3 regions of the Citrobacter sp. CRE-46 genome follow, and region 2 is predicted to be linked to each of the others. Evidence: predicted binding sites of a transcription regulator. Region 2 holds the regulator's gene; each other region holds the start of a gene.

Region 1 (8,114 bases), 1.2 Mb from region 2:
GTTTTAAATATAAAAATGTGAGCGATGCCGAAATAAATAAACCTGGCTATTGCATGTCCGAGTCGATTAGGGGATTCTTTTGTTTTGTCATACAAATGAAAATGCAGACATTTGCGATTGTCCTGATATAAGAAACGGAGAGTCGCCATCAAAGGAAAACGATCTGAGCAACATTATGAACCCAGGCATTAGTAAAACGAGCAAACCGAAAAACTGGGTGTGAAAGACGATTGAACCTTTGCTTGATATAGCAATATCAAGCGCAATAAACAGAAATGAAGCAATGGAGTGGTTATTGTGAATGTAAATTTCTTTGTTACCTGCATTGGTGACGCACTGAAATCACGGATGGCACGAGACTCCGTATTGCTGCTGGAAAAACTGGGTTGTCGCGTGAATTTCCCCGAGAAGCAAGGGTGTTGCGGTCAGCCAGCCATCAACAGCGGTTACATCAAAGAAGCGATCCCCGGGATGAAAAACCTGATCGCCGCGCTGGAAGACAACGACGATCCGATTATCTCTCCGGCAGGCTCCTGCACCTATGCGGTAAAAAGCTACCCGACCTATCTGGCCGATGAACCTGAGTGGGCGATCCGTGCTGAGAACGTTGCCGCGCGTATGCAGGATCTCACTTCCTTTATTGTCAACAAACTGGGCGTGGTGGATGTCGGCGCCAGTCTGCATGGCCGCGCCGTATATCACCCCTCCTGTAGCCTGACCCGCAAGCTGGGTGTGAAGGAAGAGCCGCTCACACTGCTGAAAAACGTGCGCGGGCTGGAGCTGCTGACGTTTGCCGATCAGGACACCTGCTGCGGCTTTGGCGGAACATTCTCGGTCAAAATGGCTGAAATATCCGGCGAGATGGTGAAAGAGAAAGTTTTCCATCTGATGGATGCGAAGCCGGAATACTTGATTGGCGCAGATGTCAGCTGCCTGCTGAACATTGGCGGTCGACTGCAACGGGAAGGTCAGCCGGTCAAAGTGATGCATATTGCTGAAGTGCTGATGAGCCGCTGAGGGGAAAGAAATGTCGATAAAAACCAGCGATGTAGAATTTAAACTGCGCATTCGTCAGCAGATTGAAGACCCGATCATGCGCAAAGCCGTGGCTAATGCGCAGGAGCGTATCGGCGCGAATCGACAGAAAATGGTCGAGGAGTTAGGCCACTGGGAAGACTGGCGCGATCGTGCCAGCCAGATCCGCGATCACGTTCTGAGCAATCTCGACGCTTACCTGTATCAACTCTCCGAGAAAGTGACGCAAAACGGCGGGCACGTCTATTTCGCCAAAACCAAAGAAGAGGCTACCCGCTACATTCTGCAGGTCGCACAGAATAAAAATGCGAAGAAGGTGGTGAAGTCCAAGTCGATGGTGACCGAAGAGATCGGCGTCAATCATGTGCTGCAGGATGCCGGAATTCAGGTGATCGAAACCGATCTCGGCGAATACATCCTGCAACTGGATCAGGATCCGCCTTCGCACGTCGTGGTCCCGGCCATTCATAAAGATCGTTATCAGATCCGCCGTGTGCTGAACGAACGTCTGGGCTACGACGGCCCGGAAACGCCGGAAGCCATGACCTTATTCATTCGCCAGAAGATACGCGAAGATTTCCTGAGTGCCGAAATCGGCATTACCGGTTGCAACTTTGCCGTGGCGGAAACTGGCTCGGTGTGTCTGGTGACCAACGAAGGCAACGCGCGCATGTGCACCACGCTGCCGAAAACGCACATTGCGGTGATGGGTATGGAGCGTATCGCACCGACGTTTGCCGATGTGGATGTACTGATCACTATGCTGGCGCGCAGCGCCGTGGGCGCACGTCTGACGGGCTACAACACCTGGCTGACCGGCCCGCGTGAGGCGGATAACGTTGACGGACCGGAAGAATTTCATCTGGTGATTGTCGATAACGGGCGCTCGCAGGTGCTGGGTTCAGCGTTTCGTGATGTGCTGCGCTGCATCCGCTGCGGAGCCTGTATGAACACCTGTCCGGCGTATCGTCATATCGGCGGGCATGGCTATGGCTCCATCTATCCAGGTCCCATCGGCGCAGTGATCTCTCCGCTGCTCGGCGGCTATAAAGATTTTAAAGACCTGCCGTATGCCTGTTCACTGTGCACGGCCTGTGACAGCGTCTGTCCGGTGCGGATCCCGCTGTCAAAACTGATCCTGCGGCATCGCCGGGTGATGGCCGAAGAGGGCATTACCCCGAAAGCCGAGCGACGGGCGATCAAAATGTTCGCTTATGCCAACAGCCATCCAGGGCTGTGGAAGGTCGGCATGATGGCCGGGGCCCACGCGGCGAGCTGGTTTATCAATGGCGGTAAAACGCCGCTTAAGGTTGGCGCGATTGGTGACTGGATGGAGGCGCGCGATCTGCCTGATGCTGACGGCGAGAGTTTCCGCAGCTGGTTTAAGAAACATCAGGCGCAGGAGAAAAAAAATGGATAACCGTACCGCATTTTTAAACACCGTCGCCCAGGCGTTGGGTCGCCCGCTGCGTTTCGAACCGCACGCGGATGCCGCGCCGGTTAACAACTATGCCAACGAGCGCCTGACCGAACTGAGCCCCGAGCAGCGCTGCGAGGCGTTTATCCAGTTTGCCAGCGAGGTGATGCTGGCCCGCTGCGAACTGACCCGCGAGGATCAGGCCGCAGACGCGGCGCTCCGCCTGTGTGAGGAGCTGGGGCCACAACCGGTGGTACTGAGCGGCGACAGTCGGCTGGTGGAACTGGGCATTACCGAACGCTTACAGCAGGCATGCAACGCTGTGGTCTGGGACCCGGCGCGCGGTAGCGAAAATATTACCCAGGCCGAGCAGGCGAAAGTCGGCGTGGTCTATGCCGAGTATGGCCTGACCGAGTCCGGCGGCGTGGTGCTGTTTTCCGCGCCGGAGCGCGGGCGTTCCCTGAGCCTGTTGCCGGAGTCGTCGATTTTCGTGCTGCGTAAAAGCACCATCCTGCCGCGCGTAGCACAACTGGCGGAAAAACTGCATCAGAAAGCGCAGGCCGGTGAGCGGATGCCGTCGTGCATTAACATTATCAGTGGACCCAGTTCGACGGCGGATATTGAGCTTATCAAGGTGGTTGGGGTGCATGGCCCGGTGAAGGCGGTGTATCTGATTATTGAGGATTGCTAAGACAGGATGGAAAACCGCTCTGGCGCTACTGCCAGAGCGGGACAGACTTTATGCAATCATGCTGATGATCAACACGATTATCAAACCCACCACGGAGTTTACCAGTTCCAGCAGACCCCAGGTTTTCAGCGTATCCTTCACCGACAGGTCAAAGTAGCCTTTGAACAGCCAGAACGAGGCATCGTTGATGTGGGTCAGGGTGTTGGAGCCTGCCGCCGTTGCCAGCACCAGTAACGCCGGATCGACGCCCACCAGTTGACCGGTTGCCGGGTCGAGGATGGCTGCGCTGATAATTCCCGCCGCCGTCATGGCTGAGACCACGCCCTGACCGGTTGCCAGACGAATTAATACGGTTATCAACCACGCCATGATGTACGGAGAAATATTGCCGTGCGACATCAACATACCGATGGTATCGCCAATGCCGGTATCGATGATGGTCTGCTTCAGTACGCCGCCCGCGCCGATGATCAGGATCACCATCGCGATACTTTTCACCGCGTTTTCAAAGGCGTTCATGACCCATTGCATATCATGACCACGCGCGGTACCAAACAGCACGAAGGCAACAATCATGGCGATGAACATTGCAATCGGTGAAGAACCGAGGAAGTTGACCACTTCCCATGCTTGTGTCCCTTTTACCAGCCAGATGTTGGCAATGGTGGTGGAGATCATGATGATCGCCGGGATCAGCGGCACCAGAATAGACACGCCGAATGACGGCAGATTGTTCTGGTCAACCGGGACGTCGGCTTTCATGAATGACGGCGTCGGACGATCGAGGTTGCCAAGGAACTTCGGCAGGATAAGTCCGGCGCAGATTACGCTCGGAATGGTTACCAGAATACCGTAGATGTAGACCATGCCCATGTCAGCGCCGTAGGCGTTAACCAGTGCCACCGGGCCTGGTTGCGGTGGGAACAGGGAGTGCGCGGTGGTGGCGGCGGCAACGGCGGGGATCGCCAGCTTGAGGAACGGGATCTTCGCTTCCGCAGCAATAACGATCACCAGCGGCGCCAGCATAATAAACGCTACTTCATAGAACATCGCCAGGCCGAAGATCAGACCAATAATGATCACCGACAACTGCACATAGCGCAGGCCGAGGCGCGCCAGTAGCGTATGGGCAATCTGATGTGCCGCCCCGGAATCAACCATCAGCTTACCGATGACCGCCCCGAATACCACGATAATCGCCAGCTCTCCCAGCGTACTGCCGAAACCGGATTTCATGGTGTGCAGCAGCTCCATTAAATCCATACCCGCCAGCATGCCGACCGAGAGCGCCGCCAGCAGCAGGGCGACCATCGAGTTTATTTTGAATCTTAGATTAAGTACCAGCATCAGACCGATGCCGAATACGACCCACAGAATATTGAGAACGTGCATAAAACGTCTACCTTCTTTTGGTTGAACCATTATGATTTTGGTTGAGATGTTACATATATTGGTTAACCATTGATGCGATAGATGTCACATTGCGTTACATGTTTACATATTCACCGTGTATTTTTGCGGCGCACATAGGATTAAATCGGCTTTCATTGTGATTTGGTTAACCAATATCGCCATTGAGGTTGACATGTAATACCAAAAGGAGGAATTTATGCGCCATATCGTCGAGTCCATAATGTAAACGAGGAACAAAACATGGAACAGACATGGCGCTGGTATGGCCCTAACGATCCGGTCACCTTAGCGGATGTGCGTCAGGCGGGTGCCACGGGCGTTGTCACCGCTTTGCACCATATCCCGAACGGGGAAGTGTGGACGGTTGATGAGATCCTAAAGCGCAAAGCGATTATTGAGCAGGCGGGCCTGGTCTGGTCGGTCGTCGAAAGCGTGCCGATCCACGAAGACATTAAAACCCGTTCTGGCAACTATCAGCAGTGGATCGCCAATTACCAGCAGAGCCTGCGTAACCTGGCCCAGTGCGGCATTCGTACCGTGTGCTATAACTTTATGCCGGTTCTCGACTGGACCCGTACCGATCTGGAATACGTCCTGCCGGACGGCTCCAAAGCGTTGCGTTTTGACCAGATTGAATTTGCCGCCTTTGAGCTGCATATCCTCAAACGTCCGGGCGCGGAAGCAGACTACACCGCCGAAGAGATTGCTCAGGCCAATGAACGCTTCGCAACCATGAGCGATGAAGACAAAGCGCGTTTGACCCGCAATATCATCGCCGGTCTGCCGGGTGCGGAAGAAGGCTATACCCTCGATCAGTTCCGTCAGCATCTTGAGCGTTACAAAGATATCGATAAAGCCGCGCTGCGCGAGAATTTTGCCGTCTTCCTGAAAGCGATCATTCCGGTGGCAGAAGAAGCTGGTGTGCGTATGGCGGTACACCCGGACGATCCGCCGCGCCCGATCCTCGGCCTGCCGCGTATTGTTTCCACCGTGGAAGATATGCAGTGGATGGTGGATACGGTCAGCAGCATGGCGAACGGTTTTACCATGTGCACCGGCTCCTACGGCGTTCGTGCGGACAACGACCTGGTTGACATGATCAAACAGTTTGGTCCGCGCATTTACTTCACCCATCTGCGCTCCACGCTGCGTGAAGATAACCCGAAAACCTTCCATGAAGCGGCGCATCTTAACGGCGACGTTGACATGTACGAAGTGGTGAAAGCGATCGTCGAAGAAGAGCAACGTCGTAAAGCTGAGGGCAAAGAGGATCTGATCCCCATGCGACCGGATCACGGTCATCAGATGCTTGACGATCTGAAAAAGAAAACCAACCCCGGTTACTCCGCGATTGGTCGCCTGAAAGGGCTGGCGGAAGTGCGTGGTGTTGAAATGGCTATCCAGCGCGCTTTCTTCAGCCGTTAAAGCAGATTTGCCGGTCACCTGTCTGGCCGGCTTTTTCCTTTTCTCTTCCGTTGGTATTCCAACGGCTTCTGGAGTTCACGATGACAACGACAATTGCCAGTAGCAACCTGCCGGTTGCGCGTCCGGCGTGGGACAGTTCTCGCCTGCAATCCCGTATTGTTCACCTGGGATGCGGTGCTTTTCACCGCGCGCATCAGGCGCTGTACACCCACCATCTCTTAGAAACCACCGACAGCGACTGGGGTATCTGTGAAGTTAACCTGATGCCGGGTAACGACTGCGTACTGATTGAAAACCTGCGCAAGCAGCAACTGCTGTATACCGTGGCGGAAAAGGGCGCGGACAACACCGTGCTGAAAGTGATTGGCTCGATGAAAGAAGCGCTACACCCGGATCTTGACGGTTGCGACGGTATTTTACAGGCCATGGCGCGCCCGCAGACGGCGATTGTCTCGCTGACGGTCACGGAAAAAGGGTACTGCACCGACGCTGCCAGCGGCCAGTTAGATCTCAATAACCCACTGATTAAGCACGATCTGGCGAACCCGACCGCGCCGAAATCGGCGATTGGGTACATCGTACAGGCGTTGCATCTGCGTCGCGAGCAGGGGCTGGCGGCCTTTACCGTGATGTCCTGCGATAACGTGCGTGAAAATGGTCATGTGGCGAAAGTCGCGGTGCTGGGCCTGGCGCAGGCGCGCGACCCGCAGTTAGCGGAGTGGATTGCAGCTAACGCCACCTTCCCATGCACCATGGTAGACCGCATTGTTCCGGCAGCGACGCCAGAAACGTTGCAGGAAATTGCCGACCAGTTGGGCGTTTACGACCCGTGTGCTATCGCCTGTGAGCCGTTCCGTCAGTGGGTGATTGAAGACAACTTCGTCAATGGTCGCCCGGACTGGGATAAAGTCGGCGCGCAGTTCGTTGCCGATGTAGTGCCGTTTGAAATGATGAAATTGCGCATGCTTAACGGCAGCCACTCTTTCCTCGCGTATCTGGGCTATCTTGGCGGGTATGAAACTATCGCCGATACCATGACCAATCCCGCGTATCGCAAAGCGGCGTTTGCGCTGATGATGCAGGAACAGGCGCCGACGCTGGCTATGCCGGAAGGCACCGATCTCAACGCCTATGCGACGCTGCTGATCGAACGTTTTAGCAACCCGTCTCTGCGCCACCGCACCTGGCAGATTGCGATGGATGGCAGCCAGAAACTGCCGCAGCGCCTGCTGGATCCGGTGCGTCTGCACCTGCAAAACGGCAGCGACTGGCGTCACCTGGCGCTTGGCGTCGCGGGCTGGATGCGTTATACCCACGGCGTGGATGAGCAGGGGCAGGCCATTGATGTTGTTGACCCAATGCTGGCTGAATTCCAGCGTATTAACCAACAGTACCAGGGGGCTGAACGTGTGACGGCGCTGCTGGGGCTGAGCGGGATTTTTGGCCATGATTTAGCGGAAAACGCCGACTTTGTTGAGACGGTTATCGCCATGTATCAACAACTGTGCGAGCTGGGCGCGCGTGAGTGTGTTGCCGCGCTAAGCGCTGACGCTTAATTCCCCGAACTATGACGGGTCAATCAAAATACTGATTTGGTTGACCCGTTTTCTGTTTTTGACTTGCCGCAAATGCTATAGTTCGATACCTATTCACCGTATCTGATTACACGCTTCTGACGGACATAACACGATGAAATCGAACACTTCTCAACAAAGACCCTACCAGGAAGTGGGTGCCATGATCCGCGATCTGATTGTCCAGACGCCGTACCAGCCCGGTGAGCGTTTGCCGCCGGAGCGTGAAATTGCTGAGATGCTTAATGTCACTCGCACGGTGGTGCGCGAAGCATTAATCATGCTGGAAATTAAAGGACTGGTGGACGTGCGTCGTGGCGCCGGAATCTACGTGCTCGACAATGCGGATGCGCAGAGTATCGACAGTACGGATGTAAATCACTGCAACGATGCCGGTCCGTTTGAACTGCTGCAGGCGCGCCAGTTGCTGGAAAGCAACATCGCTGAATTTGCCGCGCTGCAGGCCACTCGCGAAGACATCGTCAAAATGCGTCAGGCGTTGCAACTGGAAGAGCGTGAGCTGGCCTCCAGCGAACCGAATGGATCAGAAAGCGGTGAC
Region 2 (8,114 bases):
GATGAGTTGAGGAGGCACTATGAGCGATAAATTCGGTGATGGACGCGACCCTTATCTGTACCCCGGTCTGAATGTGATGCGTAACCGCCTGGGGATTCATCAGGCCCAGCGTCTGGCACAAGCGGCATACGAATTAACAGCACTGCGCGCCGCGACGGTTGAGTTGGGGCCTTTAAAGCGTGGCCTGCCACACCTGTGCGCCATTCATCGCCAGTTATACCAGGATATTTTCGACTGGGCGGGACAACTGCGGGAAGTTGATATCTACCAGGGCGATACTCGCTTTTGCCATTTCGCCTATATCGAGAAAGAGGGCAATGCGCTGATGCAGGACCTGGAAGAGGAGTCCTGGCTGGTGGGATTGCCGGAAGAAAAATTCGTCGACCGCCTTGCGCACTATTATTGCGAAATCAATGTGCTGCATCCGTTTCGTATTGGTAGCGGTCTCGCGCAGCGTATTTTCTTCGAACAGCTAGCGATCCATGCCGGGTATATGCTGAGCTGGGATGACATTCAGGTTGAGGAGTGGAACCAGGCGAACCAGAGCGGGGCGATGGGCGACCTGACCGCTCTGCGGGCGATATTTCGTAAAGTGGTAAGCGAAGCCCCGGAAACTGAGTAGAATAGCGCGGTTCTTATGTACCGGAGCCGCCATGATCCTGCTTATCGATAACTATGATTCTTTTACCTGGAACCTGTACCAATACTTCTGCGAACTGGGTGCTGATGTCCTCGTCAGGCGTAACGACGAGCTGACGCTGTCGCAAATCGACGCGCTGAATCCGCAAAAAATCGTGATTTCCCCCGGCCCATGCACGCCGGATGATGCCGGTATCTCGCTGGATGTTATTCGCCATTTTGCGGGCAAAATTCCCCTGCTGGGTGTATGTCTTGGTCACCAGGCGATGGCGCAGGCGTTTGGCGCGACCGTGGTTCGGGCAGCAAAAGTGATGCATGGTAAAACCTCGCCGATTACGCATAACGGGCAGGGGGTTTTTCAGGGACTCGCCAACCCATTAACCGTGACACGCTACCATTCTCTGGTGGTTGCCCCCGAAACGCTTCCTGACTGCTTTGAAGTGACGGCCTGGAGTGAAACACAAGAGATAATGGGCATTCGCCACCGCGAGTGGGATCTGGAAGGCGTGCAGTTTCACCCGGAGAGTATTCTCAGCGAACAGGGGCATCAGCTGCTGGATAATTTCCTCCAACGGTGATTTGTGGTTGCTATTCAGTGATTTTTTATTCATATTTTGTGATTATAATTTCACTAACATTTCTGCTTAACAGGGTGGTAATGACATGGCAACTGAACAAACTGCGATTACGCGCGCGACATTCGATGAAGTAATTCTGCCGATTTATGCACCGGCTGAGTTTATCCCGGTAAAAGGAAAAGGGAGTCGGGTCTGGGATCAACAGGGCAAAGAGTATGTTGATTTCGCGGGCGGCATTGCAGTTACCGCGTTAGGGCATTGCCATCCGGTGCTGGTTGAGGCGTTAAAAACCCAGGGCGAAACCCTGTGGCACACCAGTAACGTTTTCACCAACGAACCGGCGTTGCGCTTAGGTCGTAAAATCATTGATGCGACCTTTGCTGAACGCGTGCTGTTCATGAACTCCGGTACCGAAGCCAATGAAACCGCCTTTAAGCTGGCGCGTCATTATGCCTGCGTACGCCACAGCCCGTTCAAAACCAAAATCATCGCCTTTCATAATGCGTTTCACGGTCGTTCGCTGTTTACCGTATCTGTTGGTGGGCAACCGAAATATTCCGACGGCTTTGGACCAAAACCGGCGGATATCATCCATGTGCCGTTTAACGATCTGCATGCGGTAAAAGCGGTGATGGACGATCACACCTGCGCGGTGGTGGTGGAGCCCATTCAGGGAGAAGGCGGCGTCACTGCGGCAACCCCGGAATTCCTGCAAGGTCTGCGTGAACTTTGCGACCAGCACCAGGCGCTGCTGGTCTTTGATGAGGTGCAGTGTGGGATGGGGCGTACCGGCGATTTATTTGCCTATATGCACTACGGCGTGACGCCGGATATCCTCACCAGCGCCAAGGCGCTCGGCGGCGGTTTCCCGGTGAGCGCCATGCTGACCACTCAGGAAATTGCCTCCGCGTTCCACGTGGGTTCGCACGGTTCCACTTACGGCGGTAATCCGCTGGCCTGTGCGGTTGCAGATGCCGCGTTTGATATCATCAACACCCCGGAAGTGCTGGAAGGTATTCAGGGCAAACGTCAGACGTTTGTGCATCATTTGCAGAAAATTAATCAGCAGTTCGATATTTTCAGCGATATTCGCGGCATGGGGCTGCTGATTGGCGCCGAGCTGAAGCCGCAGTTTAAAGGCCGGTCGCGCGATTTCCTCTACGCCGCCGCGCACGAAGGGGTGATGGTGCTGAATGCCGGGCCGGACGTGATGCGTTTCGCGCCGTCGCTGGTGGTGGAAGACGCGGATATCGAGGAAGGGATGCTGCGTTTCGCGCAGGCGGTAGCGAAGGTGGTGGGCTGAATGCCTGATTGCCGGATGGCGGCGCGAGCGCCTTATCCGGCCTACAGGGTAAGGTGTGATTCGTAGGCCGGATAAGCGTAGCGCATCCGGCAGCCGATCTTAACCTTTCATGTCCCGCAACCGACGGCTAAGCCAGATCCCGTGGTGGGGTCGTTGACGCCATGCTACCGACGAAATGGTGTGCATGGTGTTCAGATGCCCCAAGATTCGCTGCAGATGCTGCTCCAGGGTGCTTAATGGACCGTGGGACAGCATTTCAGGCGCTTCGAGAATATTCACATCGCCCGAGCTTCCCGGTCCGTCATACTCCAGCCGCTGCTGACAGCGCTGGAGCGCAATTTCGCAGGACTCCAGATACCGCTGCGCCAAATCTGGCGTCAGCATCGTATGTTCCCTTGCCAGTGTGGTCATCGCGTTGATGTGTTCGACAATAAACTGGCTGTGCGTGACCCACAGTTTCATATCCGCCAGATAGTGCGCGTTGAATCCCGGCTCCTGCATTGCCTGATTCAGTGAGTTAAACAGCGTGTTATGCGCCTGGTTGACCCGCATGCGTTGATACGCCAGCGGCGTGGCCTGCGGATCGTTGCTGAGGATCAGGCGAATAGCCTCCTGGTCGGCTTCTAACGCATCGTGGGCGTTCTTACGCAACAGACCACTCTGCCACTGTGGCCACAGCCAGAGCGTGCCGCCAAAGGCGATTAAGCAGCCAATCACCGTGTCGACAAACCGCGGCACGATAAATTGTTCCCCGTTCAGCGTCAGCAGTTGCAGGGTGTACACCGCCGTAACCGTAAAGCCGACGGTGGCCCAGCCGTAGTTTTTGCGAATGATCAGATAGCTGCCTAATGTGATCAGCAACATGCCTGCCAGCGTGAAACCTTCCTGAATATGAAAGTGCAATGTGACGCCGGCAATCACCAGTCCGACGAGCGTACCCACCGAACGATGCAAAATACGCACTCGGGTCGCCCCATAGCCATTTTGCGTGACGAACAGGATCGTCATCAAAATCCAGTAAGGTTTAGGCAGATGTAAGGCGCTGCCCATCAGGCTGGCGATACTCAGCATGACGCTAATGCGCCCGGCGTTACGCAGCGCCGGGGATTTCAACGACAGATAGTTTTTCAGCGCCGGGATCAACGGCAACCGCCGCTGTTTGTCCGCCATCAAATCTCGGGCATACAGCGGGCGCTGGGTCCGTAGCACGCGGGCGATACGGCTGAAGTGCCAGTAGCAAAACTGTCCTACCGGATTATCCGGATGCTGGTTGGCGATTTTCTCCAGCGAGCCAATTTGCTTTTCCATTGAGAAACGGGTCGGTAAGCGGTGATACAAGATATCATCGGCCAGGACGCGCAGGCGGGCGGCGACGGTGCGCGCGTTCCAGCGAATCACCTGTTCCGCGTGGCTTCGCTCGACCAGCTTTTGCACCTCTTCCGGCTGATGCAGGCTAACTGAAATATGTTCCTGCAAATCGAGCGCTTCCTGAAAGGCACGCAACAGTCGCTTGTATTCATTATTGTGATGCGCCGACAGCATGTGCATTTGCTGGTAGCACTGGGTAATCAAATCCACCGCTTTTTGTTGACGAACCAGTAGCGGAGGCAGCGCTTTTTCTGGATCGGCATGCTGGGTCAGCAGACTGTACTTGGCCTCACAGTAATCGGCTAATTCGCGGTACAGCAGGCTAAGCGATTCACGCAGTGGCTGCTCACGCCACATCCAGAACCAGAACCAGTTGAACAGACCGTACCACAACGTACCCAGTGCATAGATCAGCAATGGCTCCCAGACGGGCATGTTCCCGGCAAGGCTTAGCGTGAAAATTGCCGCGATGAGTGAGGCTGGCAGCAGTCGCGCATGCAACGGGCTTAGCTCGGCGGTTACGCCAAGAATTAGCGTCAGGCCGGTGAGGATGAGCGGCAGTGGTATATCTTGCGCCAGCAGTAACTGCATGATCAGGCTGCAACCGGCAAACAGCGATGCGCCAATAACTAAACGTTTAAAAAAGCGTTTATGCGGGGTATCAAGACCGGCAATGTTGCAACAGGCAGGGACGAGGGAAAACAGAAGCCCCAGATGAAGCTGACCAATGATAAGACCGACAGCCACAGGTAAACACAGCACCAGCGTCTGCCGTAGTGCGTAGTTGATCTCGGGGTGATAAATCAGTCTTCGCCACATCGGAACAAACAAAAATGGCGCGCTACCGGGTAACGCGCCATTTCGATGGGATTAACGTGTGCCGTAAACGACAATGGTCTTACCGTGAGCGGAGATCAGGTTCTGATCTTCCAGCATCTTCAGAATACGACCAACGGTCTCACGGGAGCAGCCAACGATCTGGCCGATTTCCTGGCGGGTGATTTTAATCTGCATACCGTCCGGGTGAGTCATCGCGTCAGGCTGTTTTGCCAGATTCAGCAGAGTCTGGGCAATACGGCCGGTGACGTCGAGGAAGGCAAGGTTGCCTACTTTTTCAGACGTGACCTGCAGGCGACGAGCCATCTGAGAAGACAGGCGCATCAGAATATCCGGGTTGACCTGGATTAATTGGCGAAATTTTTTGTAGGAAATTTCAGCGACTTCACATGCGGTTTTGGCCCGTACCCAAGCGCTACGTTCCTGGCCTTCTTCGAAGAGGCCTAATTCACCAATAAAATCGCCCTGATTCAGATAAGAAAGGATCATTTCTTTCCCTTCTTCATCTTTGATCAGCACTGCCACTGAGCCTTTAACGATGTAATACAACGTTTCCGCTTTTTCACCCTGGTGAATCAGCGTGCTCTTCGATGGGTACTTATGAATATGGCAATGAGACAAGAACCATTCGAGAGTCGGGTCTGTTTGCGGTTTGCCAAGCACCATGCGCGGTTATCCTCTGTTATAAGCTGTCTCCAGAGCCAGAAAACGACGCTGCCTCTGGGTTTGCAAAAATGTGCTTCCCGCTACCTGGGAAGGGGGCTACTAAAAATATACTGCAGCCTGTAATGTGATGTCCTCTGCATACATGCAGTACGTCAATGTATTACTGTAGCATCCCGACTGTTTTAGCATAGCTTTCGCCGTGTGTCTCCTGGTGTCTCGCTTCAGCATGACGCAGGTCGCCTTCCGTTGCGAGAATTGTTATGTACGCGTAATCTGTCAGGAAAATTGAAACATTGGAGTTACGAAATATGCAAGCGCGTGTAAAGTGGGTTGAGGGGTTAACCTTCCTCGGTGAGTCCGCCTCTGGCCACCAAATTTTGATGGACGGTAACTCCGGTGATAAAGCGCCGAGCCCGATGGAAATGGTATTAATGGCTGCAGGCGGTTGTAGCGCGATCGATGTGGTGTCGATCCTGCAAAAAGGGCGTCAGGATGTGACCAACTGCGAAGTGAAGCTCACCTCTGAGCGCCGTGAAGAAGCGCCGCGTTTGTTTACCCACATTAATCTGCATTTCATCGTCACCGGCAACGATCTGAAAGAGGCGTCGGTCTCCCGCGCCGTCGATCTCTCGGCGGAAAAATATTGTTCCGTGGCATTGATGCTGGAAAAGGCGGTGAATATTACCCACTCCTATGAAGTGGTTGCTGCGTAATACGTGAAGCCGGATGGCAGCTTGGCCTTATCGGGCCTACAGGACGATACCGATTCGTAGGCCCGATAAGCGTAGCGCCGTCGGGCACATCCCGTACCTCACTCTATCTTTTTACCTTCCATCAGTCGCTGGACCAGCGGCAGCATAATCAATTCCATCGCCAGACCCATTTTGCCGCCAGGTACGACTAATGTATTGATGTGGGAAATGAATGAGCCTTGCAGCATGGCCAGAAGCCACGGAAAGTCGATCCCTTCCAGATTACGAAAATGAATGACCACAAAGCTTTCATCCAGCGACGGAATGCTCTTGGCAGCAAAGGGGTTTGAGGTATCGACGGTGGGTACGCGCTGAAAGTTAATGTGCGTACGGGAAAACTGCGGCGTGATGTAATTGATGTAATCGTCCATTGAGCGCACAACCGAGTCCATCACCGCTTCACGCGAGTGTCCACGCTCGCTGGTATCGCGGGTCAGTTTCTGGATCCATTCCAGGTTAACGATCGGCACTACGCCGACCAGAAGGTCGACATGCCGGGCCACATTTTGCTGTGGGGTGACGACGCCGCCGTGTAGCCCTTCATAGAACAGGACATCCGTCGGTTCAGGCAATGGCTGCCAGGGGGTAAACGTTCCCGGGACCTGGTTCCACGGTACGGCTTCATCGTAGGTGTGCAGATATTTACGCGACTGACCTTTTCCCGTCTGGCCGTATTCAATGAAGGTTTGTTCCAGCAGACCAAAGTCATTGGCTTCGGGCCCGAAATAACTGATATGTCGCCCGGCATCGCGCGCTTTGCGAATCGCCATATCCATTTCCGGACGGGTATAGCGATGAAAACTGTCACCTTCCACCTCGGCGGCGCGCAGATTTAGCTGCGCGAAAATTTTACGAAACGCGAGGCTGGTGGTGGTGGTCCCCGCGCCGCTGGATCCTGTTACCGCAATCACCGGATGTTTGGCAGACATAACAACTCCATGAATAGGTTGATTTTTTATTATAGTCAGCCGTCGGCTACGAATTACTCGTGAATCTGCTTCCTCGGCATGATGTTGACCGTTTCATGCAGTTCGGACCACACCAGGACGGCTTCACCTGATTGTAGTTGGCGTTTGACGTCGGCGACTTTTTGTTCGAGCGAACGTTCATGTTCACCATAATCGGTACCTTCGCGCAAGACAAAGCTTTCAATCAGATTGTCCAGCGCGTCCGGGGAGATGTCTTGCCAGGGGATAATCATGATGACGCCTCCAGATACGTTGTCAGCCAGTCGGGAATTCTGGATTCCAGCCACATCTCAGGGCGGCGCACTGTGCCGCCAATAAATCCGACGTGTCCGCCGTGTTCAGTCAACTGATACTCCACCTGTGAGGGCAGGTTTTCCGGTTCAGGGATCACGTGATGATCCATAAACGGATCGTCCTTGGCATGGATAATCAGCGTCGGTTTGGCGATCTGATTAAGCAATGGCATGGCGCTACACTGGCGGTAATAGTCTATAGCATCGGCAAAACCGTGGATTTTGGCAGTGATGAGATCGTCAAAATCTCGAATGCGACGCAGGGATTTCAACTGGGTCAGACTCACCGGCAACGAACCCGGATAGGCCTGTAGCTTACGCGAGGCGTTAGCTTTCAACAGATTGAGCAGATAGCGCTGGTAGACGCGTGAGAACCCCTTCTCCATATGGTAACTACAGGCTTCCAGCACGAAAGGCGCAGAGACAATAACCGCTGCATCAATGGGAATATCGTTGCCTTCTTTGGCCAGCAGGCAGGCAAGCATGTTCCCGCCGAGTGAATAGCCGACCGCCGCGGTCGGCACACGACCAAGCTCGCGTTCCAGCCAATGTAAAAACCAGGTGCCATCTTCTGTTTCACCAGAATGATAAATACGGTTGAGACGATTTGGTTCGCCGCTGCAGCCGCGAAAATGCATCACCACGCCCAGCCAGCCGCGCTTTTGCGCTGCTTCAATCAGGCCATGTGCGTACGGGCTGTTCAGACTGCC
Region 3 (8,114 bases), 2.5 Mb from region 2:
CAGTACGTCCAACGATTTCAACACGCCGGGCGTCAAAGAGAACTGTATTTTCCTTGATAACCCGCATCAGGCGCGTCGTTTCCACCAGGAGATGCTGAATCTGTTCCTCAAGTATTCCGCGAATCTGGGCGTTAACGGTAAAGTGAATATTGCCATTGTCGGCGGCGGCGCGACGGGGGTTGAACTCTCCGCGGAACTGCACAATGCGGTTAAGCAACTGCACAGCTATGGCTATAAAGGACTGACCAATGACGCGCTGAACGTCACGCTGGTCGAAGCCGGTGAGCGTATCCTGCCGGCATTGCCGCCGCGGATTTCCAGCGCCGCGCACAATGAGTTAACCAAACTGGGCGTACGCGTACTGACGCAGACGATGGTAACCAGCGCTGACGAAGGCGGGTTGCATACCAAAGATGGCGAATACATTGAGGCTGACCTGATGGTGTGGGCCGCAGGGATCAAAGCGCCAGACTTTATGAAGGATATTGGCGGTCTGGAAACGAACCGGATTAACCAACTGGTGGTTGAGCAGACGCTACAAAGCACACGCGATCCTGACGTGTATGCGATTGGCGACTGCGCTTCCTGCGCGCGTCCGGAAGGTGGATTTGTGCCGCCGCGCGCTCAGGCTGCGCACCAGATGGCGACCTGCGCGATGAACAATATCCTGGCGCAGATGAACGGCAAGCCGTTGAAAGCGTATCAGTACAAAGATCACGGTTCTCTGGTCTCGCTTTCTAACTTCTCTACCGTCGGTAGCCTGATGGGCAACCTCACGCGCGGTTCAATGATGGTAGAAGGCCGTATTGCGCGCTTTGTCTACATTTCACTGTATCGTATGCATCAGATTGCGCTGCATGGTTACTTCAAAACCGGCCTGATGATGCTGGTCGGCAGTATTAACCGGGTGATTCGTCCGCGTCTGAAACTGCATTAATATTGACCTCAGGCGTCGGACAACGCATCCGACGCCTTCCTTCAGAGTTCTCTGAATCATCTCGTTTTATCCCTGCCTTCCGCTATTTTCATCCGTAATCTGATTGGCATTCCTTACCTTCTGTTGCAAAGTTGTTGCTAATAGCAAAAAAGGAGGAAGTCCCGTGAATAAATCAATGTTGGCGGGTATAGGGATTGGCGTAGCTGCTGCGCTGGGTGTTGCAGCGGTGGCCAGTCTTAACGTTTTCGAGCGTGGCCCACAGTATGCACAAGTTGTCTCTGCAACACCGATTAAAGAATCGGTAAAAACGCCACGTCAGGAGTGTCGGAACGTGACGGTCACGCACCGCAAGCCGGTGCAAGATGAAAACCGTATCGCGGGTTCTGTGCTGGGGGCCGTTGCCGGCGGTGTTATCGGCCATCAGTTTGGTGGCGGACGCGGTAAAGATATTGCCACCGTAGCGGGTGCATTAGGCGGCGGCTATGCCGGTAACCAGATCCAGGGTTCGATGCAAGAAAATGATACGTACACCACCACGCAGCAGCGCTGTAAAACGGTGTATGACAAATCAGAAAAAATGCTGGGCTACGACGTGACGTACAAAATTGGCGATCAGCAGGGGAAAATTCGTATGGATAAGGACCCCGGCGCGCAAATTCCGTTGGATAAGAACGGACAGTTGGTACTGAATAACAAAGCGTAAAATAGCATTATCCTGAACATTAGCCCCCCATTCGCTCAGGCTGGGGGGCTTTTTTTATCAGAAGGTTAAGGCGTAGTTCAGACCAAAGGTACGACCCCGGCCCTTGTATTCATACAGTGACGGGCTGCCATAAGTTGGGCTGTACAGCAGTGGCGCACGTTGTCCCCATAGCGTGGTGTACTCTTCATTCAGCAGGTTTTCCACGCTGAAGGTCAGCTTACCTAATGGGAGCTGGTAGCTGCCGATAAAGTCCATGGTGTTATAGCCGTCCAGCTTATTGCCGCTGGCGTCACTCAGATCAAATGTTTGCTGGCTCTGTACACGCAGCGACCACGGTTCAGGCGCCCAGCCGACCCATGCGGTTGCTTTAGATGGTGAAGCCAGAGTGACATCCCATTTCTGCCATTTACCGTTTTGTTTCACTTCGGATTTAATGACGTTGAAGTTGCCGCCCAGACTCCAGTCAGTATCGGCGATGAAGTAATCTACCGCACCTTCCAGACCATAAATTCGACGATCGTCGGGCTGTACGTTTATGGTCATATCACTGCGGTTGATAACGATCGATTTATCCGAAGTGGAGTAATAAGCAGCCAGTTGCGTGCGCAGGTTATCGCCCGTGTAACGCCATCCCAGCTCGTACGAGTTAACTTTAATCCCTTCCAGGCGAGAATCCGCCACGTTGACGCTGCGCAGAAGTTGATAATGATCGCCAACCAGAGAATAGGTGCCGTTACCGTAATATTTTCCCGGATCCGGAAGCTCAACGCCCTGAGAGAAGTTAAACCAGGTTTGCTGGCGCTCAGTCAGGTGGGCGAGGATCCCGGCGTTAAACAGGAAGTTATCGTAATCGGTTTTGCCGCCCGGAATGGTATCCGCGGAGTTTGCAAGGCCCGTCGCGATTCCCTGCTGTTGGGCATAGCCAACGAAATCATCAACCCTGTTTTCGGTCCATTGATAGCGTACGCCGCCACTGAGAGTGAAGATATCGTTTATGTCATAGCTGTTTTGCAGGAAAGGCGCGAAGTTGGTGATGCTGTAACCAGGATAACGCCCGGTAGTATAAGCGGTACGGTTGTCCATGCCACCGGAGGGCAGAGAGTAAGCCAGATCGAAGAATTTCTGATTGGAATCGAAGGTTTCATGATCCGCATCGATACCCCACGTCAGTTCCCAGTCATCCATCACCTGGCTGTTGAGGGTAATTTTGGCACCGAACTGGTCGGTATCCTGCTGTGAGGCGGAGAAACTGGTGACCTTGCCTTTGCTCAGTGTAGGGAAGGGGTAGAATTTTAGCGATTCGTCGCGGTAATAGATTTGACTGACCAGGTTCTGACCAAAGAAGTCTGCATCGGAATATTGCAGACTGATCAGATGGCGCTCGGTGCCGGGAATACGATCGGAGTTCAGTCCGCTGCTGGTATAAGCTTTACCGTTTCCGGTCACGGCGGACATGTTCTCGCCGAGATCCAGCCCGTAATCTTCATCCCCCTGGCTCTTGTAGTACTGGGTAACCAGTTGTAATTGACGGTTATCATCCAGCTCAATCGTCCCGGTGCCCATCACGTCCAGACGATCGGAATGCTGCAGGCCGGTTTGGGTGTTATCCAGCAGCAGAGCATCGTGGTTGCCGTCATACCAACCACCAAACCGTTGATACGCGACGGACATACGACCGGATGCACGATCGGTTCCTCCACTCACCGCGGCGGCGACGCGTTCGTCATGATCGTTACTGTTATTAAACCCGCTTTTACTGCCCAGTTCGAGTTCGACTTCACGCTCAGGCTGACCTTTTTTTGTGACGATGTTGATCAAACCGCCGGTACTTCCTCCGCCATACAAGGATGTTGCGCCTGAGATGACTTCAATATGAGCAATGTTAAACGGGTCAATGGAGTCAAGTTGACGGCTGTCGGTGCGGGAGGAATTCAGACGGACACCGTCTATCAATACTACGATGGCGCGACCGCGCATGTTCATGCCGTAATTGGTTCGTCCCTGACTGCTGACATCAATTCCGGGGATTAACTGAGCAAGAACATCCTTGAACTCTTTACCACCCTGAACTTGCTGTTCAATTTCGCTTCCTTCAATAACCCAGGTCGTTTGCGCCATTTCTGCCACGGTGCGTTGGCTGAGGTTAGCGCTGACGATGAGATTCTCTTCCTCCGCTGCGATAGCCGGTAGGGTTAAGGATAATAAGAGCGGATTGAGCACCCAGAGACGCTTATGCATTTGTATTCCTTTTAAAAAAGTCGGTCTGTTTTTGTTATTGCGGTAGAGAAACCGAGAGTTACATTGGGAAACAGGTGTTAAAACAAATGCGAATATTGCTGATAATAATTGTCGTTATCAATACATTTTTTAAAAAAGATCTGCTAATGCGATGAAAACAATAAGGAATGAAGGGTTATTGGTACAAAAAACCGAGGGTTTTTAGCCCCCGGCGGTGTCATCTGTTCGTGGAAGAGAGAGGAAAGGATTAAGCTTTGATGAGTTCGGGCCACAGTCGCAGGGTGGTGTGTGCGATCTGCATCAGTTTCTCAAATGACGCGCCTTCACGGGCGCTAATCGACATACCCTGTAAAATGCAGTTCAGATATTCGGCCAGCTTTTGCACGTCGCAGTGGGCCGGAATTTCGTCACGCTGCTGGCGCTGACGAAGGAACTGGGTAAGCGTCTGTTCCTGCATCGCATGGCGTGATTTCACCGTGTGTGCGATCTCGCGGGAAGAGGCCGCCAGCGTCGCGGACGTATTAATCATAAAACATCCTGCCGGAGTATCTTTACTGGTAAAGCAGGTCGCTATGGCGGTGAAATAGTCTTCCAGTGCTGACTGAAGGCTTTTTTCTTCGCAAAACAGCTGAGCTTCGTGTTTCGCCGCGAAGCGAGTTATATAGCGGTCCAGCACGGCACGAAACAACCCTTCCTTGTTGGTAAACTCCGCATACAGCGTGGGCGCTTTCGCACCCGTTGCTTCCACGAGATCGGCGAGCGATGTCGCTTCATATCCGTGCTGCCAGAAGAGTGTCATGGCCTTATCAAGCGCGGCTTCCCTGTCGAACACTTTTGGTCGGCCACGGCTTTTTTTTGCACAACCTGTCGTTTCAGTTGTCATGGCGCCGATGTACCTTTGTTGGGTTTATTGAATAATCATTATAAAAATATTCCCCCCCACACTCCAGCGGATTAGCGATAAAAATAATTTATAGCTATTAGCATGAAAAATAAGGTCTTTATGTTTTATATAACGATCATTATAAAAAAATGTTGACGTGTGACCTGGATCACATCTATGATTTACATATCGATCGTTAAGTTAATCATTACGACACCCATTCATCTGCAAAAGGTCACTATTATGAAAAACGTAAAAACTCTGTTTGTTGCTGCTGTTCTTAGCTCACTGTCATTTGCCAGCTTCGCCGCTGTTGAAGTTCAGGCCACGCCTGCAGGTCAACAGAAAGTTGGTACTATCTCTGCAAATGCGGGGACGAACTTAGGTTCTCTGGAAGATCAACTGGCGCAGAAAGCGGATGAGATGGGCGCGAAGTCTTTCCGTATTACTTCCGTTACCGGTCCTAACACCCTTCACGGGACTGCCGTTATCTACAAATAAGATTTAACCCATCGCAATGCCACTGCGAGTTAAATAAAAAACCCCCGCGGAATAAAATCCAGCGGGGGTTTTTTTATGGGTAATGTTTACATCGGTTGTTGAGCCACATCGTGATGACGGGTGACATCGACCGGCATGCCTGAGCGAATCTCCATCGCATGTTCCATGACGGCAGGGTCCGTTTGCGCCGCATTCTTAAAGGTCTGCATTGCGGCGTTCAACACGATCGGCAGCAGTTGCGGGTCATCATTGATCTTTTCTGACAGCGGCTGGTGCACTTCCACCAGCCGCATGCCGTTAGGTTCGACTGAGGCTTTGATCGGCGTGTTAATGATATTGACTTTGGTTCCTGGTTTCACTTGACGGAACAGGGTTTCGATATCACCGTCGCGCAGACGAATACAGCCGGAACTGACGCGCATACCGATACCAAAATCAGCATTGGTGCCGTGCAGCAGATAAACACCGCCGTATGCGGCTAAGCGAATTGCGTGATGGCCCATCGGGTTATCTGGCCCGGCAGGGACAACGGCAGGAAGATCGATGCCGTTTGCTTTATAGCGCGCGCGGATATTTGCCGTAGGCGTCCAGGTGGGATTAGCGCGTTTATCGGAAATGGTGGTTACCATGGTGGGCGTCAGCGTATCACCACCTAACTGGCCAATACCAATAGGATATACGGTCACCGAATTTGTCCCCGGCTGGTAATAATAAAGACGCAGTTCGGCGAGGTTGATGACAATGCCTTCGCGCGGTGCATCCGGTAACAGGGTTTGCAATGGGATAGTCAAAACGCTGCCAGGGCGAGGCACGAAAGGATCAACGCCGGGGTTGGCCTGCAGCAGCGCTAAAAAGCCGACGTTGTATTTTTTCGCAATAGCTTCGAGAGAACCGCCATTGTCTTCGACAACGTGAACGGCATTCTGTCCCACCAGACGGCTTCCCGGCGGCGGCAGCGGCCAGGTGTTTGCCTGAGCCGGAAGGGCTAACGCGAAGGTCGCTGCAAGCGTAAAAAAGGCTAACCAGCGAGAGAGTCGATTATTGTTTAACATCACCATAAATCCATTGTTTTTACGTGGTTTTTATTATGTAAAAGTAAACAGGAATTATGGCCATTTGCTGTGTCGGGAAGTGCAGGGAAGTGCAAAGAGTTTGTAAATTCACCGGCCGGGAGCGTTGTGTGCGCTCCCGGCCTGCTCACTATGCTACGGCGTTTTCTTCAAGTTGGCGCATAAACTGGCGTACCCAGTCGATTCGCGTTTTACGCTCGCCCAGATCCTGCATAAATTTCAGCCGGGTTGGACCGTCCAGACGGAAGTGCTGCGGCTGTTTTTGCAGTAAACCAATCAGCCACACCGGGTTAACGTGGTTTTTCTCTGCAAACTCAATCGTGCCGCCTTTTTCATTGCCTTCAAGCTTTCTGATGCCCAGTTTCTGCGCCTGTTGGCGTAACCGGGCAATATCCAGCAACGTACGGGCCGGGTCGGGCAGCAGACCAAAACGGTCTATCAGCTCGACCTTAATTTCTTCCAACTCGTTTTCGCCTTTCGCACTGGCAATACGTTTGTAGAACGACAGTCGCGTGTTGACATCGGGAATATAGTCATCCGGCAGCAGTGACGGCATGCGCAGTTCAACTTCGGTTTGCTGGCTGGTGAGATCTTCCAGCGACGGTTCGCGTCCCTCTTTGAGCGCATCGACAGCATTTTCCAGCAGCTCCATATACAGCGAGAAGCCGATGCTTTCCATGGAACCACTCTGATCTTCACCCAGCAGTTCCCCGGCGCCGCGAATTTCAAGGTCGTGGGTCGCCAGCGCAAAGCCAGCGCCCAAATCTTCCAGCGAGGCGATGGCTTCCAGGCGCTTTTGCGCGTCGGTGGTCATCGCTTTTGGATGCGGCGTCAGCAACCAGGCGTACGCCTGATGGTGTGAACGTCCCACACGGCCGCGCAACTGGTGTAATTGCGCCAAACCAAAGTGATCGGCGCGTTCGATGATAATGGTGTTGGCGGTCGGGATGTCGATCCCGGTTTCGATAATAGTGGTACATACCAGAACGTTAAAGCGCTGATGGTGGAAATCGTTCATCACGCGTTCCAGTTCGCGCTCGCGCATTTGACCGTGGCCGATACCAATACGCGCTTCCGGCACCAGTTCCGCTAATCTGTCAGCGGTTTTCTGGATATTTTCGACGTCGTTAAACAGATAATAAACTTGCCCCCCGCGCAGAACTTCACGCAGGATAGCCTCGCGAACCACCAGATTGTCATATTCACGCACAAAGGTTTTCACCGCCAGACGACGGGCAGGAGGCGTGGCGATGATCGACAGATCGCGCATGCCGCTCATCGCCATATTGAGCGTACGCGGAATAGGCGTTGCCGTCAGCGTCAGGATATCGACATCCGCGCGCATTGCTTTGATGCGCTCTTTATGACGAACGCCAAAACGGTGCTCTTCATCGACAATCAACAGACCCAGATCTTTTAGCTTCACGTCCGCTTGCAGCAGTTTGTGGGTGCCGATGAGAATATCGATTTTCCCTTCGGCCACCTGCTCCAGAATCTGCGCTTGCTCTTTGGCGCTACGGAAACGGGACAGCATTTCAATACGTACCGGCCAGTTGGCAAAGCGATCACGGAAGTTGTCGAAGTGCTGCTGAGCGAGCAGGGTGGTCGGAACCAGCACGGCCACCTGCTTGTGGTTCTCTACGGCGAGGAAGGCGGCGCGCATCGCGACTTCGGTTTTACCAAAGCCGACGTCGCCGCACACCAGACGATCCATGGCCAGCGGCTGGCACATATCGCTGAGCACCGCGTTGATCGCCTGCGCCTGATCGGGCGTAGTTTCAA

What was found. Region 2 encodes CRP, which controls carbon source genes, mostly activating them, when cyclic AMP is high. Its sites were predicted from a motif close to ATGTGANNNNNNTCACAT; they were not measured.
Region 1: a site for CRP is predicted at 4,608-4,625, ahead of uxuA (mannonate dehydratase). Genes of this name have one in related genera too.
Region 3: a site for CRP is predicted at 4,919-4,936, ahead of bhsA (multiple stress resistance protein BhsA). Genes of this name have one in related genera too.

The regions. Positions count from the first base shown of each region.
Region 1 covers NZ_CM184341.1:4,477,141-4,485,254, reverse strand. Annotated here, with positions in the region: gene AC534G_RS21815 ((Fe-S)-binding protein) at 298-1,017, shown strand; gene AC534G_RS21810 (LutB/LldF family L-lactate oxidation iron-sulfur protein) at 1,028-2,455, shown strand; gene AC534G_RS21805 (LutC/YkgG family protein) at 2,448-3,143, shown strand; gene gntP (gluconate permease GntP) at 3,192-4,535, opposite strand; gene uxuA (mannonate dehydratase) at 4,797-5,981, shown strand; gene AC534G_RS21790 (fructuronate reductase) at 6,062-7,537, shown strand; gene uxuR (Uxu operon transcriptional regulator) at 7,671-8,114, shown strand, end outside.
Region 2 covers NZ_CM184341.1:394,976-403,089, forward strand. Annotated here, with positions in the region: gene ficA (FicA/YhfG family antitoxin) at 1-30, shown strand, start outside; gene AC534G_RS01845 (putative adenosine monophosphate-protein transferase Fic) at 20-622, shown strand; gene pabA (aminodeoxychorismate synthase component 2) at 654-1,217, shown strand; gene argD (bifunctional acetylornithine/succinyldiaminopimelate transaminase) at 1,303-2,520, shown strand; gene AC534G_RS01860 (YccS/YhfK family putative transporter) at 2,620-4,707, opposite strand; gene crp (cAMP-activated global transcriptional regulator CRP) at 4,759-5,391, opposite strand; gene AC534G_RS01870 (OsmC family protein) at 5,700-6,104, shown strand; gene AC534G_RS01875 (phosphoribulokinase) at 6,203-7,072, opposite strand; gene AC534G_RS01880 (YheU family protein) at 7,126-7,344, opposite strand; partial or broken gene AC534G_RS01885 (hydrolase) at 7,341-8,114, opposite strand, start outside.
Region 3 covers NZ_CM184341.1:3,112,488-3,120,601, reverse strand. Annotated here, with positions in the region: gene ndh (NADH-quinone dehydrogenase) at 1-937, shown strand, start outside; gene AC534G_RS15215 (glycine zipper 2TM domain-containing protein) at 1,101-1,640, shown strand; gene AC534G_RS15210 (TonB-dependent siderophore receptor) at 1,698-3,878, opposite strand; gene comR (TetR family copper-responsive transcriptional repressor ComR) at 4,126-4,761, opposite strand; gene bhsA (multiple stress resistance protein BhsA) at 5,005-5,262, shown strand; gene ldtC (L,D-transpeptidase LdtC) at 5,349-6,314, opposite strand; gene mfd (transcription-repair coupling factor) at 6,463-8,114, opposite strand, start outside.